Regions from separate parts of the Motilimonas thetidivivens genome, predicted to be linked through region 1. Evidence: predicted binding sites of a transcription regulator. Region 1 holds the regulator's gene; each other region holds the start of a gene.

Region 1 (4,216 bases):
GCATCAAAGACATAATCTGCGTCTTTAGGTAAGCCGTTTTTAAAACCAAAGGATTCAATCACCAGCACGAGTTCATGATTCTTTTGTCCCAGCACGCGCTGTTTTACCAATTCGCTGAGATCATGAATCGACATATCGCTGGTATCTATGCGCAGATCCGCGGATTCAGATATTGGCTCCAGTAGCGCGGTTTCTTGATCTATGGCTTGAGATAAAGATAACTTCATCTTAGCTAAAGGATGCAAGCGGCGCGTTTCACTGTAACGACGAACCAAGATGGCGCTACTTGCGTCTAAAAACAAAGTAGTTAGCTCTACTTGTTGCGCTAATCCCTGAATGGTGGTGTGCAGCTCATTAGGATCAAGCGGTAAGTTTCGCACATCAATGCTAACTGCGACTGCCTCATAATTGTCCTGTAAGCTTGTGATTAAAGCCGGAAGTAAAGGCAGTGGCAAATTGTCGACACAGTAATAACCTAGGTCTTCTAGTACCCGCAACGCTACCGTTTTACCAGAGCCTGAGCGACCACTCACTATGGTGAGTTTCATATTTTTTCCGTTTAAGGTGTGCAGATCACATCAAACAGCTCTGCATCGGTTTTCGCTGCACGCAGCTGACGACAGATTTGTTTATCCGAGAGTTTACCCGCAATAAGTGACAGTGTTTTTAAATGTTCGCTACATTGGCTTTCTGGTACCAAGACGGCAAACAATAAATCGACAGGTTGATTATCGATGGCGCTGAAGTCGATAGGGCTTTCGCATTGGATAAAAATTCCCGTAACGGGATATTCATCGCTGATCCTGGCATGGGGAATAGCGATACCGCAACCCACACCTGTGGTGCCAAGGCGTTCACGTGTGAGCAGATTTTCAAACACCACCTTAGCGTCGATGTTAAGTTTGCCAGCTGCTAACTCGCTAATGATTTCTAGGGCTTTTTTCTTGCTTGAACAAGAAACTGCACTTAACGTGCAGTCTTGGGTTAATAATTCATTAATTTGCATATTTGAGTTAAGACTGTTTCAGCTTTTCCTTGTGCTTGATCACTTGGCGATCTAATTTGTCAACCAAAGCATCTATTGCAGCATACATATCAGTATCTTGGGCAGTAGCGAAAACCTCACCACCGGTTAGGTTAATTTTGGCTTCCGCAATTTGGTTTAATTTTTCGACGTTAAGTATCACCAAAACGGAATTAATGCTATCAGAATGTCGTTCAAGTTTAGAGAATTTCGTTTCTACATAATTGCGCATTGAATCAGTGATATCAATGTGGTGACCTGATAGGTTTATTTGCATATCGACTCTCCTGTTACTGTCTATAATAGACTCTTGCGTTGGTTAGAAGGCGGAATGTTTAATGATTCTCTATATTTAGCTATTGTTCTGCGGGCAACTTTGATGCCTTGATCGGCCAGTAGCTGAGTGATTTTACTGTCACTTAGTGGCTTGGCTGGTGTTTCGGCTGCGACTAGTTTTTTAATGAGTGCGCGAATGGCCGTTGATGAACATTCACCGCCACTTTCAGTTGCTACATGGCTGGAGAAGAAATATTTTAGTTCAAAAATACCTCTTGGGGTGTGCATGAATTTTTGCGTGGTAACGCGAGATATGGTCGATTCATGCATTTCCACTGCCTCGGCCACATCGTTCAATACCATAGGTTTCATGGCTTCATCGCCGTATTCAAAAAAGGCCACTTGATGCTGTACGATACAATTCGCCACCTTCATTAGGGTTTCATTGCGGCTTTCAAGGCTTTTAATAAACCATTTGGCTTCTTGCAAATGTGAGCGGATAAATTGGCTGTCATCGCTATTGCGCGTTTGTTTGGCAAAGGCGGCGTACTGATCATTGACGCGTATTTTTGGCATGCTGTCGGGGTTAAGTTCAACCACCCAGCGGCCCGCTTTCTTTTGTACCGAGACATCGGGCACTATGTATTGGGCGTCGAGTTCAACCACCGCATTACCGGGGCGCGGCTCTAAGGTGTGAATTAAACGCATGACCTCGCGCAGCTCTTCTTCTTTGAGCTTGGTCTTACGGCTTAACGTTCGGTAATCGCGGTTTGCCAGTAAGTCCATGTGCTCTTTGATGATGGCAATGGCTTCGGCTAACCAAGGTGTATCGGGTGATATTTGGTTTAATTGGATCAGCATGCACTCCTGTGCGGAGCGGGCTCCAACACCGAGGGGATCAAAGTGCTGCAGCCGTTTAAGCACGGCTTCTACTTCATCTAGCTCAACCTCAAGATCATCGGATACGACACTTTCTAAAATATCTTCACTGGAAACGGTGAGGTAACCTGATTCATCGATGGCATCAATAATCGCTAGCGCGATGGCGCGGTCGGTTTCACTAAATGGCGTGAGCTCCATTTGCCATATCAGGTGATCTTGTAGGTTAGCGCTGGTTTCACCTTGGTAAATATAGTCGCTGTCATCCCCACCTGAGCCAACGCCTGTGCTGCTTGAGCCCGCATTGGTGGTGAAGGTGTCATCCCACGTCGAATCAGTGGGTAGTTCATCCGGAATATCGTTTTGCGCCATGGCTTCACTGGTTTCAAGCTGGCTACTGGTATCATTGTCGTAGCTGGGCTCGTCGCCGCTATGCTCGTTTTCTTCAATTTCGAGCAAGGGGTTAGACTCAATGGCTTCTTGGATTTCTTGCTGTAACTCTAATGTAGAAAGCTGCAACAAGCGAATGGCTTGCTGTAGCTGAGGGGTCATCGTTAACTGCTGACCTAAACGCAACTGTAGGGTTGGTTTCATTAAATTCCTGTTACATCACTCAATAGGTATGAGAGCTTGGATGTTGGGGTGAGCTCAAGCATCCAAATTCGGGTTACCTTTAAAACTATAGCTTGAATTGATCGCCAAGGTAGACTCGTTTTACTTGTTCGTTTTGTAAAATTTCTGCCGGCGTTCCCGTGGCAATCATTTCCCCATGGCTCACTATATAGGAATATTCACATACATCTAGTGTCTCTCTCACATTATGATCAGTGATTAATACACCTAAGCCTCTGTCTCGTAAGTGTTCTATGATTTTTTTTATATCAATTACTGAGATAGGATCAACCCCAGCAAAGGGCTCATCGAGCAAAATAAATTGCGGATCGGCGGCCAATGCTCGCGCAATTTCAACCCGCCTTCTTTCACCACCCGACAGGGCCATACCTTTACTGTCTTTAATATGGGTGATGTGAAACTCCTCGAGCAGCTCATTGAGCCGGTCTTGTTTTTGTTCACTAGAAAGTTCATCACGTATTTCTAATATGGCCATGATGTTTTGCGCCACGGTGAGACGGCGGAAAATAGACGCTTCTTGTGGCAAATAGCCAATCCCTTTTTGTGCTCGTACATGCATGGGTTGACTTGAGATCTCTTGATCATCGATAAAAATTTGCCCTTCGTCGCGTTTAACCAGGCCAACTACCATGTAAAAGGTGGTGGTTTTTCCCGCTCCGTTGGGGCCGAGCAGACCCACGATTTGGCCTGTTTCAACTTGCAGGCTAACGCCATTGACCACACGGCGGTTTTTATAACTTTTTGCTAAGTCTTTTGCTTGAAGGATTGCCATTATTGCGCCGTTTCATTAGATGAGTTTGATTTATTTTTTTGCTCTACTTGTGCGGGAAGAAACACGGTTCGAGTTTGCTGATCGCCTTTTTCACCCTCAATTTGGCGCGTGGTGATGTTGTAAGTAATCTTTTCCGCGGTGTAATTACTATCTAACTGCGATAGGGTGGCTTTTTGTGTCAAAATAATTTGATTGGTTTTTTTCAAATAGCGAATTTTGTTGGCGCGAGCTTCAACGGGTTTGCCATCGTCCATCATTTGATAGAAGGTCGCCGGATTGCCGGTGGCGATCATTTCTTCTTCACCCGCTTTATGGCGGATACCGACTAATTTGCTAGCCGTCATTTTAATGCTGCCTTGGGTAACAACCACATTACCATTAAAGGTTGTTGTATTGTTGTCAAGGTTTGCGGTGTTGGAATCGGCGCGGATCACGATTTCCTTAGTGGAGTCGGACTTAAGAGCGTAGCTTGGTGCGCTCAGAATAAGTAATGATGCGAGTAAAAGGTTAAGGTTTTTCATTTAAATAAGTCGCCGTTACTTGATTTAATAAACTGATGTTTTTGCCATTCAATTCACCGAACAGGCCTGTCCCTTGTTGCTTAATTTGATCGCCATATAGAGTAACAAGGT
Region 2 (4,216 bases), on a different contig from region 1:
GATGCAATTATCTTGCCGTTTTTATCAATAAGTTGAACTTGCAGGTTGTGACTACCGCGATCTATGTTGGTAACCAGTAATGTTGGGCTTTGGTGCTTTTCCCCCACCGGCGTACCGTCGACAAGCAACTGTAAAGTTTGGCCATCTTCAAGAGCTGGCTTGACCTCAACATTAACGCTAATTGTACCGTTGTTGTCGTAAAGGGTGCTGTCATGAACCGGTGATGTGATACTCGCTGTATATTTAGTGTTTGATTTCTCTGCCACTGGTTTTGACTTATTGGACGTCGCTACCGGTGCGGCTGGAACCTTATGGCTGGGTGAGACCTGGATACTGATTTTCTCCGCCCCTGCTACTTTTTTATCTGAGAAATGCACAGTGCCGTTTTTATCGACCCAGCGATAAACCGTATCTGTTTGAGTCGCGCTAAGGCTAAGCGCGTAAAATCCAAGCAACAAAAATAAGTATTTCATGACCGCATCCTTTCTACTGGCAATACAGTTTGTCTGATGCACTAAAAGATGGCAAGCGGCCAGTTGATACAAATGTGACTAATACATAAAAATAGTTGAGTAGGCATAAAAAAACCCGCTAAAAGCGGGTTTTTATGCATATTACTTGGCGTTTACCAAATACAGCTCTGACAATTAAACAGAGTAGTATTTTAGGTATTCTAGTGGGTGAACCGCCATGTTAACTTCTTCGTGCTCTGCACCTTTAAGCGCGATGTAAGCGTCGATGAAGTCATCAGAGTATACGCCGCCAGCAGTTAAGAACTCACGGTCAGCATCTAGAGCTTCTAGTGCGTCTTTTAGTGAGTAAGCAACTTGTGGGATTGCTTTTGCTTCTTCAGCTGGTAGGTCGTATAGATCTTTGTCCATTGCATCGCCAGGGTGGATCTTGTTCTTGATACCGTCAAGACCAGCCATTAGTAGCGCAGAGAACGCTAGGTATGGGTTAGCTGATGGGTCAGGGAAGCGAACTTCGATACGACGTGCTTTTGGAGATGGTACCACTGGGATACGGATAGAAGCACTACGGTTACGAGCTGAGTAAGCTAGCATTACAGGCGCTTCAAAGCCAGGTACTAGACGCTTGTACGAGTTAGTAGAAGCGTTAGTGAAAGCGTTTAGTGCGCGAGCGTGCTTGATGATACCACCGATGTAGTAAAGTGCAGTTTCAGATAGACCGCCGTACAAATCACCAGCAAACAAGTTCTTACCGTCTTTTTGTAGAGACTGGTGAACGTGCATACCGCTACCGTTGTCGCCTACTAGTGGCTTAGGCATGAAAGTGGCTGTTTTACCGTAAGCGTGCGCTACGTTATGAACAACATACTTGTAGATTTGGATTTCGTCAGCTTTTGGTACAAGCGTGTTAAAACGACAAGCAATTTCGTTTTGACCCGCAGTAGCAACTTCGTGGTGATGCGCTTCTACTACTAGGCCCATCTCTTCCATTACTAGACACATTGCAGAGCGAATGTCGTGTGAAGAGTCAACTGGAGCTACTGGGAAGTAACCACCTTTAACGCCTGGACGGTGACCTGTGTTACCGTCTTCGTATTCTTTACCTGTGTTCCAAGCTGCTTCTTTGTCGTCAACGTGGTAGAAAACGTTACCCATGTTGTTGCCGAAACGAACGTCGTCAAATAGGAAGAATTCTGGCTCTGGACCGATGAATACTTGGTCAGCAATGCCTTCGCTACGCATGAAGTCTTCAGCGCGACGAGCGATAGAGCGAGGGTCACGGTCGTAACCTTGCATTGTATCAGGTTCTAGAATGTCACAACGGATGTTTAGCGTTGTTTCATCAGTGAAAGGGTCGATTACAGCAGTTGATGTGTCAGGCATCATTACCATGTCTGATTTTTCAATGCCTTTCCAACCTGCGATTGAAGAGCCGTCGAACATCTTACCTTCAGTGAAGAAGTCTTCGTTTACTTGATGAGACGGGATAGAGATGTGTTGCTCTTTACCACGTGTATCAGTGAAACGTAAATCAACGAATTTAACATCATGCTCTTTGATTAGAGCTAAAACGCTTTCTGCGGACATGCTTTATAACCTCCGGTGTCATCAAAAATGATGGCTTGTGTAAATAGACAAAATAAACTGGTTTTGCTTAATGCTAAAAGCGTGCCAAATTTGTCATCCCTTGCAAATAGGGCTTCAACGTGTTTGTTGCAGCCGAATTTTGTCATCTTTTGCTCTAATTTGGTGCAGCCATGGATCTTTGTGGTGCAAACATCGCTGCAGCCCATTGAGGCCGGTTATTAATAGCAGATGGGGCTCTTTTGAGCAATTATTCACCGCTGATCCTAGCGATAAATTATTTAAAAATTATGAAAATAGAGCCTTAGTAGTCACTTAATTTGATGACTATTTTTAGCGTCAATAGGCCTTGTTGCTGCTATATTTTTTGTTTATGGATTACCATAAATGCAAATATTATGGCTGCGCTCTGCGGCGCGACGACGAAAAATTCAACAATTTGGCTGGAATTTCGAGGTGATTTTGCCAAGTGGTGAAATGTGATCGCATTAAAACTATTTTATTTGACAATTGATCTATACAATAACGCCGAATTTTTATCCAAACCAATTTTGAGGCACTAAGCTGTGTTAGAAAAATTAAGAAATATTGCAATCATTGCGCACGTTGACCACGGTAAGACAACACTGGTTGATAAACTGCTGCAACAGTCTGGCACACTAGTGAGCCGTGGTGACGCTGAAGAGCGTGTAATGGATTCCAACGATCTTGAAAAAGAGCGTGGTATTACCATCCTAGCTAAAAACACCGCGATTGAATGGAACGATTACCACATCAACATCGTAGACACCCCAGGACACGCCGATTTCGGTGGTGAAGTAGAACGTATCCTGTCTATGGTTGACTCGGTATTGCTATTGGTTGATGCAGCTGATGGCCCGATGCCTCAAACACGCTTTGTAACTCAAAAAGCTTTTGCTCAAGGTTTAAAGCCAATCGTTGTAATCAACAAAGTTGATAAGCCAAGCGCGCGTCCTGACTGGGTAATGGATCAAGTATTTGATTTATTCGATAACCTAGGTGCAACCGACGACCAACTAGACTTTAAAGTAGTTTATGCTTCTGCATTAAACGGTTTTGCAACCATGGATTTAGACACTCCGTCTGAAAACATGGAACCGTTATTCCAAGCTATCGTAGATAACGTAGCTGCGCCGGATGCCGATCCTGAAGGTCCATTCCAGATGCAAATTTCACAGCTAGACTACAACTCATACGTGGGTGTAATCGGTGTGGGTCGTGTCTCTCGCGGTAAAGTGAAAGTTAACCAACAAGTGACCATCGTTGGCGCCGACGGTAAGAAGCGTAACGGTAAAGTAGGCCAAGTACTGGGTTACTTGGGTCTAGAGCGTCACGATGTTGAAGAAGCGAAAGCGGGTGACATCATTGCGGTTTCTGGTTTAGGTGAGCTAAAAATCTCTGACACCATTTGTGACCAAAACAACGTTGAAGCACTCCCTGCGTTATCGGTTGACGAGCCAACCGTAACCGTGACTTTCCAAGTAAACAACTCACCGTTTGCCGGTCAAGAAGGTAAATACGTCACGTCACGTAACATTCTTGAGCGTTTAGAAAAAGAATTAGTACACAACGTGGCTCTACGTGTTGAAGAAACCGACGATCCAGATAAATTCCGCGTATCTGGCCGTGGTGAGCTTCACCTAGGTATCTTGATTGAAAACATGCGTCGTGAAGGTTATGAGCTTGCGGTATCACGCCCTGAGGTTATTACTCGCATCGTTGATGGCCAGTTAGAAGAACCTTATGAAACAGTGACCATCGACGTTGAAGAAGAGCATCAAGGCTCTATCATGGAGCAACTTGGTCTACGTAAAGGTGAAATGACCGACATGTCTCCAGATGGCAAAGGCCGTATTCGTATGGACTTTATCATCCCAAGTCGTGGCTTGATTGGTTTCCAAACCGAGTTTATGACTTTAACTTCTGGCTCAGGTTTGATTTACCACACCTTCTCTCATTACGGCCCACACAAAGGCGGTGAGATTGGTCAACGTAAAAACGGCGTGCTAATTGCTAACGCAACAGGTAAAGCCCTAACTAACGCGCTATTCAACCTACAAGAGCGTGGCCGTATGATGGTTGAGCACGGCACCGAAGTTTACGAAGGTATGGTTATCGGTATCCACAGCCGTGACAACGAC
Region 3 (4,216 bases), on a different contig from region 1:
GAATACCATGGGGCATAGCGCCCGGCTTTTTCATTTGATATTCCAAAGTCGACATTGCAATCGAGTAAGGCTCTTGCCCAGACGATGACGCAGCCGACCAAATTTTAAGTGGTCGCTTATTGACGCTTAACTCCGGATATAATTTATCAACCAATAACTGAAATGGGTAAGTATCACGAAACCAAAGCGTTTCGTTTGTCGTCATTGCATCGATCACCGATGCTCTCAGGTCGCGCTCACGAAAGCTCATTGAACGCTGAATCAGCTCAGGGAGCGAATCCACCTTATATTGGCTTAATAGCGGAGATAAACGGCTCTTAACCAAGTACTGTTTATTTGCCCCTAAAACAATACCGCACTGAACTTCAAGAAAGTCAGAAAATTGTTTATATACTTCGTCAGACAACATTTTAGCAGTCAAATCAATGCCCTTAATTCTTAACTATTTACAGCTTCTTTCACAGCACTTGCTAATTCATCAGGATTAAACTTAGCGATAAAGTTGTTAGCTCCTACTTTGTTTACCATAGCTTGGTTGAACACCCCGCTTAATGAGGTATGTAAAATGATGTGCAAATCTTTGAGTGCGGGTGTTGCTCTAATCTCAGCGGTTAGGGTGTAGCCGTCCATTTCAGGCATTTCAATATCTGAGATGATAAGCGCAATTTGATCGGTAATCGGGCCATCTTTAGCCATTTCTTTCAGCATTACAAGGGCTTCTTTACCATCTTTAGCCAAAATGCACTCTACGCCTAATGAAGTAACCGCCTTCTTAACCTGATTACGCGCAACACTGGAGTCATCTGCAACTAAAATCTTACGCCCATGCACTTTTTCACTGGTATCCGGCGTCTTCAGCTCTTCGCTAACATCGGTATTAACCGGAGAGATTTGGTCTAGTATTTTTTCAACATCGATAATTTCAACCAGCTCATTATCGACTTCTGTTACCGCGGTTAAGTAACTAAAGCGCCCTGCGCCTTGCGGCGGAGGCATGATTGATTCCCAGTTCATATTAATAATGCGTTCAACTGAGTTAACTAAAAAGCCTTGCACTGAGCGGTTGTACTCAGAAATGATAATAAAGCATTTAGACAAATCTTCGATTGGGCGCCCGCCTGTCGCTAAACTCAAATCAATCACCGAGATGGTCTTGCCGCGAATATGAGCCACCCCACGAATAACCGGGTGTAACTTAGGCATGGAAGTCAACGGCGGGCATTGCAGAACTTCTTTTACCTTAAACACATTGATACCGTAACGCTGGCGTCCCATCAGCTTAAAAAGTAGTAACTCTAATCGGTTTTGCCCTACTAGCTGGGTCCGCTGGTTTACTGAATCAAGTAATCCTGCCATAACTGTCTCCGTTTATCATCCATCTGCATTGCAATCACTCACTATTGTGCGTACTGGCATCGAGTTTGCTTACATTCATTATTCAAGTACTAGCAAACTACTTCATTAATGAGTTTAGTTGCAAAGCACAATTTGCATGAGTTAAGTTTAAACCTTAAATCAAACCTAAGTTGAATTTTTCAGCCTAATTGACTGATTTTTTTATGTCTCAACCTATATCGACACCAGGAGTAAAATGCTAAAGCGATTATTTATTTTATTATGCAGTTTAGGTATTTATCAGGCTTTTGCTAGCCCAAACCCACATTTATTGATCGAAAAGATGGCAGAAGATGAAGTTGCCGCACAAATTCAGTCTCCCGCGAATGGAAAAGTAGACATTGTTGCATCACCTTTGGATTCAAGATTAAGCTTCACGCCTTGCCAACAGCCTCTCACTGCCGACATCGTCAATGACAAAATCAATAAGACCACGGTCGTTAAAGTAAGTTGTGATGACGCCTCGGCTTGGCATACTTATGTTCAGGTGAGAGTAAAGATAACAACGCCTGTGGTGATAGCCTCGCAACTGCTGGCGCCTGGTGCTGTTTTATCCGAACAAAACATTATTATTGATTTTGTCGAAGTACAAAATATCCGTGGTAATGTGATTGCCGATCCAACCCAACTTTATGGCGTCAAAGCAAAACGACGCATCCCGAAAGGCCGCATGATCAAAATGCGCGATGTTTGCTATATCTGCAAAGGAGATAATGTGATCATCAAAGCCAAAATAGATAACCTTGAGATCAAGACCAATGGCATTGCCATTTCAAGTGGCTCCCTAGGTCAAACTATCCGAGTCAAAAATGTGCAAACCAATAAAACAGTCGTCGGAAAAGTGACTGGTGTAAGCGAAATGGAAGTAAAGTTATAATTTCTGCTAAAGTTAATCCAGCATCTGCCGATATGGTATATTAGCGGCATCTTAATCTAGATAGGTTGTTATTATGGCTATAAATATGAACAATGTTGGCAGCAGGGCCAACTTGCAGGTTGAGCAAAAACAACAAAAACAAGAGCAATTAGCTAAGGCGACAGAACAAGCACCAAATCGACCAGCAACAGGCAAAGACTCGGTGTCACTCACGCCTCAAGCACAAGCTTTCAATAGCCTGAAAAAAGAATCGTCTGAAACCACGATCAATAGAGAGCGGGTCGAAACGCTGAAAAAAGCCATACTCAATGGTGAATACAAGATAGATGCAGACAAACTAGCCAAAAATATGACAGAATTTGAAGCTAAGTTTGGCCAATCACTTGGAATTTAATGAACGCATCTATTTTACAGCTACTTGAGCAGCAACTGGCTTACACCCAATCGTTAGTCGAGCTGATTAATGAGGAATACGAGACACTCATCAATCGTGATCCCGATCGCCTTGATCAGCTCGTTCATCAAAAACAGGTTTTGTTGCAACAAGTTGAAACCAATGATCAAGCCATACAAACTCACCCTGATTCGGCTCAATTAAGCGATGATTCCAACACAGAAATACAGACTTTAATGAGTGCAATCAAAACGGCATTTAGCACCTGCCAACAGCAAAATGCCGTTAATGGTGAAATCATTGAAATGAGCCTGCGCACAACCAAACATCTAACCAGTGTGTTAAATCAAGCTAAAGCAGCTAACTCCTTGACCTACAATGCAAAAGGAAAGACCCAAGGAGGTAATGCATTAGGAAAAGGCATCAAAGCGTAGTCGTACTTAATGAGTGTTATTGCACGTTAGAATGATTGGCAACTCGACTTTGTTGTAACAGAGAAATGGCGCTTCCTACAGGAATCGAACCTGTGACCTACCCCTTAGGAGGGGGTCGCTCTATCCTACTGAGCTAAGGAAGCGAAACTTGATTATATACAGTCGCTTAGCATATTTAAAGCGTTCAATTTTCTCCTCCCGCTAAACTAACTATTCCAGCAGAGCAAAGTCATTGAGCTGAATATTGCTGGCAGGCATTGAACCTTTAGCCTGCAAAACAGCCGAATCACGATACAACTCAACAACCTGAGTCGATATTGCACTTTGCTCTTGTCTAAATCTGGGGATACCAAACTGATCTGTGTAGCTTGAGTTGTGCGACAATTTAATCCGTTGGCCAATTTTCAAACCATTGTCACTGCCCAAGTTGATCTGAACTAGATCATCACGCACCGCGACAATTTTTGCCATCGGTTGCGCACATTCCAAGGATAAACTTGTATTGATAAGCACATCATCCATCACCTTAATCAAACGCTGACCATAAGCCGATGTCCAAAAATGCTTTGATGACAAATCTACTTGCTGCTGGCGAGAGTATTCCCATATAGCCTGCTCACGATAATGCTTAGTATCAAGTAACTCACCCGTCATGCCATCAAAAAGATAAGTCGTTAGAAAGAAGTTTCTTGGCGCTTGCTTTTCCGTTAGGTCAAAAACACTGGGCTTCTCACGCTCGATTGAGACATCTGAAATACTTCCCAACATAACAAACTGACTATCGGTACGACTGGCTATAGCCATTACCTGCTCTCTAACAGCTTGGTGACGAGCATCCAATAAATTAGGATCAAAATTAACGTTTTGATTGATATATTGACGAATATTGAAAGCCTGAGAATGAAGCTCGAGTAAATTATTCAACTTACCGGTGAATTCAACGTCTAACCCAAACAGGCCACCATCAATGGCCTGCTCACGATTTTGCAGCTTAAATCGAACCAAAGCCAAAGACTTGGCATATTTTTGTTCGGTGCAAGCTTGTTGTGTGTCAGGCATGACATCGACATGAATATCAACATAAAAATAACCATCCTCAATCCGCTCACTGGTCAA
Region 4 (4,216 bases), on a different contig from region 1:
ATTGCAATGTTTGCTGCAAGAAGTGAAGCAAGGCAGTGACGCCATGATGCAGCGCGCCAATGCTAGTTTAAGTATTGCGCTGCCTGATCCTGATTTATATCTGCTCGCTAATAAAAATGCCCTTGCCAGTGCGATAGGTAACCTGATTCACAACGCGCTGCAAGCCTGTGGTGAAGGCGCCAAAATTCACTTGCGCGCCAGTTGTAATGCTGACTCCATGGTGGAAATCAGTGTGTTGGATAATGGTCCTGGGATCCCCGCAGAATTGTTACCTGAAATCGTTCAGCCGTTTTACACCACTAAACCGCAAGGCTCGGGGTTAGGATTAGCCGTCGTGCAGTCTGTTGCTAAAGCCCATGAGGGAGAGATGCACGTGACTTCTGTGGTGGGTAAGGGCAGTTGTTTCACTTTATGTTTACCATTGCATGCGGTGGCGTCGATGCCAGCGCAGGTAGTAGGAGGTTAGCCTTATGTCTACAGCGCAGATTTTAGTGGTCGAAGATGATGCCGGCCTACGTGAAGCCTTGGTTGATACCTTAATGTTGGCCAATTATGAATGCACCGAAGCCGACAGCGGTGAGGCGGCTTTATTGTCACTCAGTCGTCGCAGCTTTGATTTGGTGATCAGCGATATTCAAATGGGCGGCATGTCGGGGTTGACCTTATTGCAAAACATCAAAGCCAAATATCCTGATATCCCTGTGTTGCTAATGACAGCCTATGCCACCATTGACGATGCTGTTAAGGCGATGCGTGAAGGGGCGATTGATTATTTGGCCAAGCCGTTTGCACCCGAAGTGCTGCTCAACCAAGTCAGCCGTTATGCGCCTGCGCAAAAATGTGAATCGGGTAAACCCGTTTATGGCGACCCGAGTACCGAAGCCCTGCTTCATTTGGCAGCTAAGGTCGCAAAAAGCGATGCCTCAGTCATGGTGACAGGGCCAAGTGGCGCGGGTAAGGAAATCATGGCGCGCTATATTCATGACATGTCGCCTCGTAGCGAGCAGCCGTTTGTCGCGATTAACTGCGCGGCTATTCCAGAAAATATGCTCGAAGCTACCTTGTTTGGTTATGAAAAAGGGGCGTTTACCGGTGCGGTACAAGCGTGTCCGGGGAAATTTGAACAAGCCCAAGGCGGCACTATTTTACTTGATGAAATCACCGAAATGGCGTTAAGCCTGCAATCTAAGTTATTACGGGTGTTGCAAGAAAAAGAAGTTGAGCGTCTGGGCGGTCGTAAAACCGTGAAATTAGATGTGCGAGTATTAGCGACCAGTAACCGCGATCTGAAACAAGCCGTCAGTGAGGGTAAATTCAGAGAGGATTTATACTATCGACTCAATGTATTCCCCTTGCAATGGCTGCCGCTGCAGCAGCGACCTGGGGATATTATCCCACTCGCCGAGCACTTAATCACGCGCCATAGTGAGCAACCATTCACTTTGTCTGATGATGCCAAGCGTCGATTAATTGACTATCCTTGGCCCGGCAATGTCCGTGAACTGGAAAATGTAGTGCAACGCGCGCTTATTTTGGCTGGCGGAACGACGATTGAGCTAGACCACTTGATCTTAGAAGACGAGCTGATAGCTGCGGGACAAAGCGTACAACCGCTGTCCAGTGCGCCTTATTCAGAAGCAAGAGTTCAAAATGTCGACTCAATTCCTGAGGAAAAGTTAGGTGATGAGCTAAAACAGCAAGAGCACCAAATTATATTGGATGCATTAAGAGCTTGTGGTGGCAAGCGTAAAGATGTTGCAGAAAAACTAGGGATCAGTCCAAGAACCTTAAGGTATAAATTGGCTCGTATGAAAGAGTCAGGTTTAACCGTTTAAAAAGTCATTGTTATTCAAGTAAAAAAGGCGGATTCCCCGCCTTTTTTACTTTTGGCCTACAAATTGCATTCTTCCATTCATAACTGTTAATAAGCATGTTTAACGAATTTAGGTCAACAAATTGACAGTGTTTTGGAGGCAACAATGAACGTAACCGACTCATCAATGTTATTTAATGAAATGCAAGCCTTGTCGCTTCAAGCAAAAGGGCTTGAATCTCAATTGCCTGCAACTTCGTCTACACATGGGGAGTTCTCACAACTTCTGAAACAAGCTATCGACAATGTAAATGGCTTACAGCAGAATACCAGTGAGTTGCGCAACCGCTTTGAAATGGGCGATCGTAGTGTAAGCTTAGGTGATGTGATGATTGCATCGAGCAAATCGGGTGTGGCATTTGAAGCAACCGTACAAGTGCGCAACAAAGTAGTAGAAGCATACAAAGAAATTATGAGTATGCCGGTGTAGTTAAAGGATATTTTACGTGGCTGATACGAACCCAAATACAGACTTAATGGTTGGCGCTAACAGCACCGCCATGAGTCAAAGCGATCAACTTGAGCAAGGTGAGCAAAAAAGCTCCGCGCTGTCTGTGCTCGGTAATGTTGATGTGCTGCGACAAGTCACCATCATCATAGGTTTAGCCATCGTTCTCGCTATTGTGGTGATTTTATGGCTGTGGGGTAAAGCGCCGGATTACCGCCCGTTAGGCTCTTTTAACACGGAAGAGCTAATTACCACCCTAGATTTTCTTGACCAAGAAAAAATTCCATACGAGTTAGAAGGCAACACCATCATGGTGATTGCTGACGATTATCAACAAATTAAAATGCGTATGACTCGCAATGGCGTTGCTCCCGTTGATGAGCAAGGTGATGAGATCCTAATGCAAGACATGGGATTTGGGGTCAGTCAGCGACTTGAAAGTGAACGCTTAAAACTCAGCCGTGAGCGCCAACTCGCTTTAGCCATCCAAGCGATGAAAAATGTGCAAAAAGCGCAAGTGCTGTTGGCCATTCCTAAAGAAAATGTGTTTACCCGCCGTGAACAAAAAGCCAGTGCGACGGTTGTTGTGACAGTAAGCCGAGCCAATAGCTTAAGCCAAGAAGAAGTCGATTCGATTGTCGATATGGTTTCTTCTGCAGTGCAAAATTTAGAGCCATCTCGCGTTACGGTAACAGACCAACGAGGTCGTTTGCTTAATTCCGGCAGCCAAGACCCGCTTGCGGCCAAAAGCCGAAAAGAATTCGAATTAGAGCGTAAGCGCGAAGAAGAATACAAAAACAAGATTGATTCTATTTTAATCCCCGTGGTTGGTTTTGATAACTATACCGCCGAAGTGGATGTCACCATGGACTTCACCGCGGTAGAGCAGACCCAAAAACGCTACAACCCAGATTTGCCCGCGCTGCGCAGTGAAATGACGGTTGAAAACTCAACCATGGGCGGCGACGGCGCTGACGTACCGGGGGCGCTAACCAATCAGCCACCAATGGACGCCGAGATCCCTGAAGATGCGACAGAGGGAGCGAGTGCTGGCGCAGTGGGCAGCAGCCATAAAGAAGCAACCCGTAATTATGAACTGGATACCACCATTAGTCATTCACGCCAACAATCGGGTTTTGTGCGCAGGCTAACGGTATCGGTTGCTGTTGATTATCAAGCACAAACTAACGAAGAAGGTGCGCTTACTCGCACTCCAAGAACGCCTGAGCAATTAGCCAGTATTCGCCGGTTATTACAAGGTGGCTTAGGCTTTGATGTTAATCGCGGTGATATTTTGGAAGTGGTAACCGTACCCTTTAACCGCCCTGAGCTTGAAAACGTCGAAGCACCGCCATTTTGGCAATCGGATCAGTTTTATCAAATGCTGCGCTTTGGCGGCTCGATGCTGGTTATCTTGATTGTGGTGTTTGCCATCATCAGACCTATGCTGAAAAAGCTACTCTACCCAGAAGCCGTGGACAAAGAAGATTTCGATATGGGTGGCGCAGTAGGATCACTCGCTGGGGATGACGATCTTAAACTGGTGGCAGCCGATGCCGATGAGTTAGATTTTGGAATTAAGGATGGTCAATTCATTCTACCTGATCTACACAAAGATGAAGATTTAGTGAAAGCTGTGCGTGCCTTAGTGGCCAATGAGCCAGATCTTTCAGCCCAAGTAATCAAAGATTGGTTAAACGAAGATGCCTAACGAAAAAAAAGCCCCAGAAAAGTTTGATATTTCATCGCTGACGGGACTCGAAAAATCGGCCATCCTGATGCTGAGTTTAACCGAGGAAGATGCCGCACAAATTTTTCGCCACCTTGAGCCAAAACAGGTGCAACGCTTAGGTATGGCGATGGCATCGATGAAAGATTTTTCCCAAGAGAAAGTG

Evidence for each region. The regulator sigma-54, encoded in region 1, starts transcription at its own class of promoters, with help from an activator protein. The targets are predictions, from matches to a motif close to GTTGGCACGNNNNTNGNNT.
Region 2: glnA (glutamate--ammonia ligase) is a predicted target of sigma-54. The motif match lies at 2,128-2,146, and genes of this name have one in related genera.
Region 3: flgA (flagellar basal body P-ring formation chaperone FlgA) is a predicted target of sigma-54. The motif match lies at 1,409-1,427, and genes of this name have one in related genera.
Region 4: fliE (flagellar hook-basal body complex protein FliE) is a predicted target of sigma-54. The motif match lies at 1,886-1,904, and genes of this name have one in related genera.

What each region holds. Positions count from the first base shown of each region.
Region 1 is NZ_JBKFDK010000007.1:138,741-142,956, forward strand. Features, by position in the region: gene rapZ (RNase adapter RapZ) at 1-548, opposite strand, end outside; gene ptsN (PTS IIA-like nitrogen regulatory protein PtsN) at 560-1,006, opposite strand; gene hpf (ribosome hibernation promoting factor) at 1,014-1,301, opposite strand; gene ACK8OT_RS07650 (RNA polymerase factor sigma-54) at 1,322-2,773, opposite strand; gene lptB (LPS export ABC transporter ATP-binding protein) at 2,859-3,584, opposite strand; gene lptA (lipopolysaccharide transport periplasmic protein LptA) at 3,584-4,105, opposite strand; gene lptC (LPS export ABC transporter periplasmic protein LptC) at 4,092-4,216, opposite strand, start outside.
Region 2 is NZ_JBKFDK010000028.1:17,285-21,500, reverse strand. Features, by position in the region: gene ACK8OT_RS17150 (DUF4124 domain-containing protein) at 1-473, opposite strand, end outside; gene glnA (glutamate--ammonia ligase) at 648-2,057, opposite strand; gene typA (translational GTPase TypA) at 2,621-4,216, shown strand, end outside.
Region 3 is NZ_JBKFDK010000001.1:34,837-39,052, reverse strand. Features, by position in the region: gene ACK8OT_RS00195 (CheR family methyltransferase) at 1-421, opposite strand, end outside; gene ACK8OT_RS00190 (chemotaxis protein CheV) at 439-1,356, opposite strand; gene flgA (flagellar basal body P-ring formation chaperone FlgA) at 1,592-2,272, shown strand; gene flgM (flagellar biosynthesis anti-sigma factor FlgM) at 2,346-2,666, shown strand; gene ACK8OT_RS00175 (flagella synthesis protein FlgN) at 2,666-3,100, shown strand; tRNA gene ACK8OT_RS00170 (tRNA-Arg) at 3,167-3,243, opposite strand; gene ACK8OT_RS00165 (flagellar assembly protein T N-terminal domain-containing protein) at 3,311-4,216, opposite strand, start outside.
Region 4 is NZ_JBKFDK010000001.1:73,166-77,381, forward strand. Features, by position in the region: gene ACK8OT_RS00360 (sensor histidine kinase) at 1-466, shown strand, start outside; gene ACK8OT_RS00365 (sigma-54-dependent transcriptional regulator) at 471-1,835, shown strand; gene fliE (flagellar hook-basal body complex protein FliE) at 1,980-2,303, shown strand; gene fliF (flagellar basal-body MS-ring/collar protein FliF) at 2,320-4,032, shown strand; gene fliG (flagellar motor switch protein FliG) at 4,025-4,216, shown strand, end outside.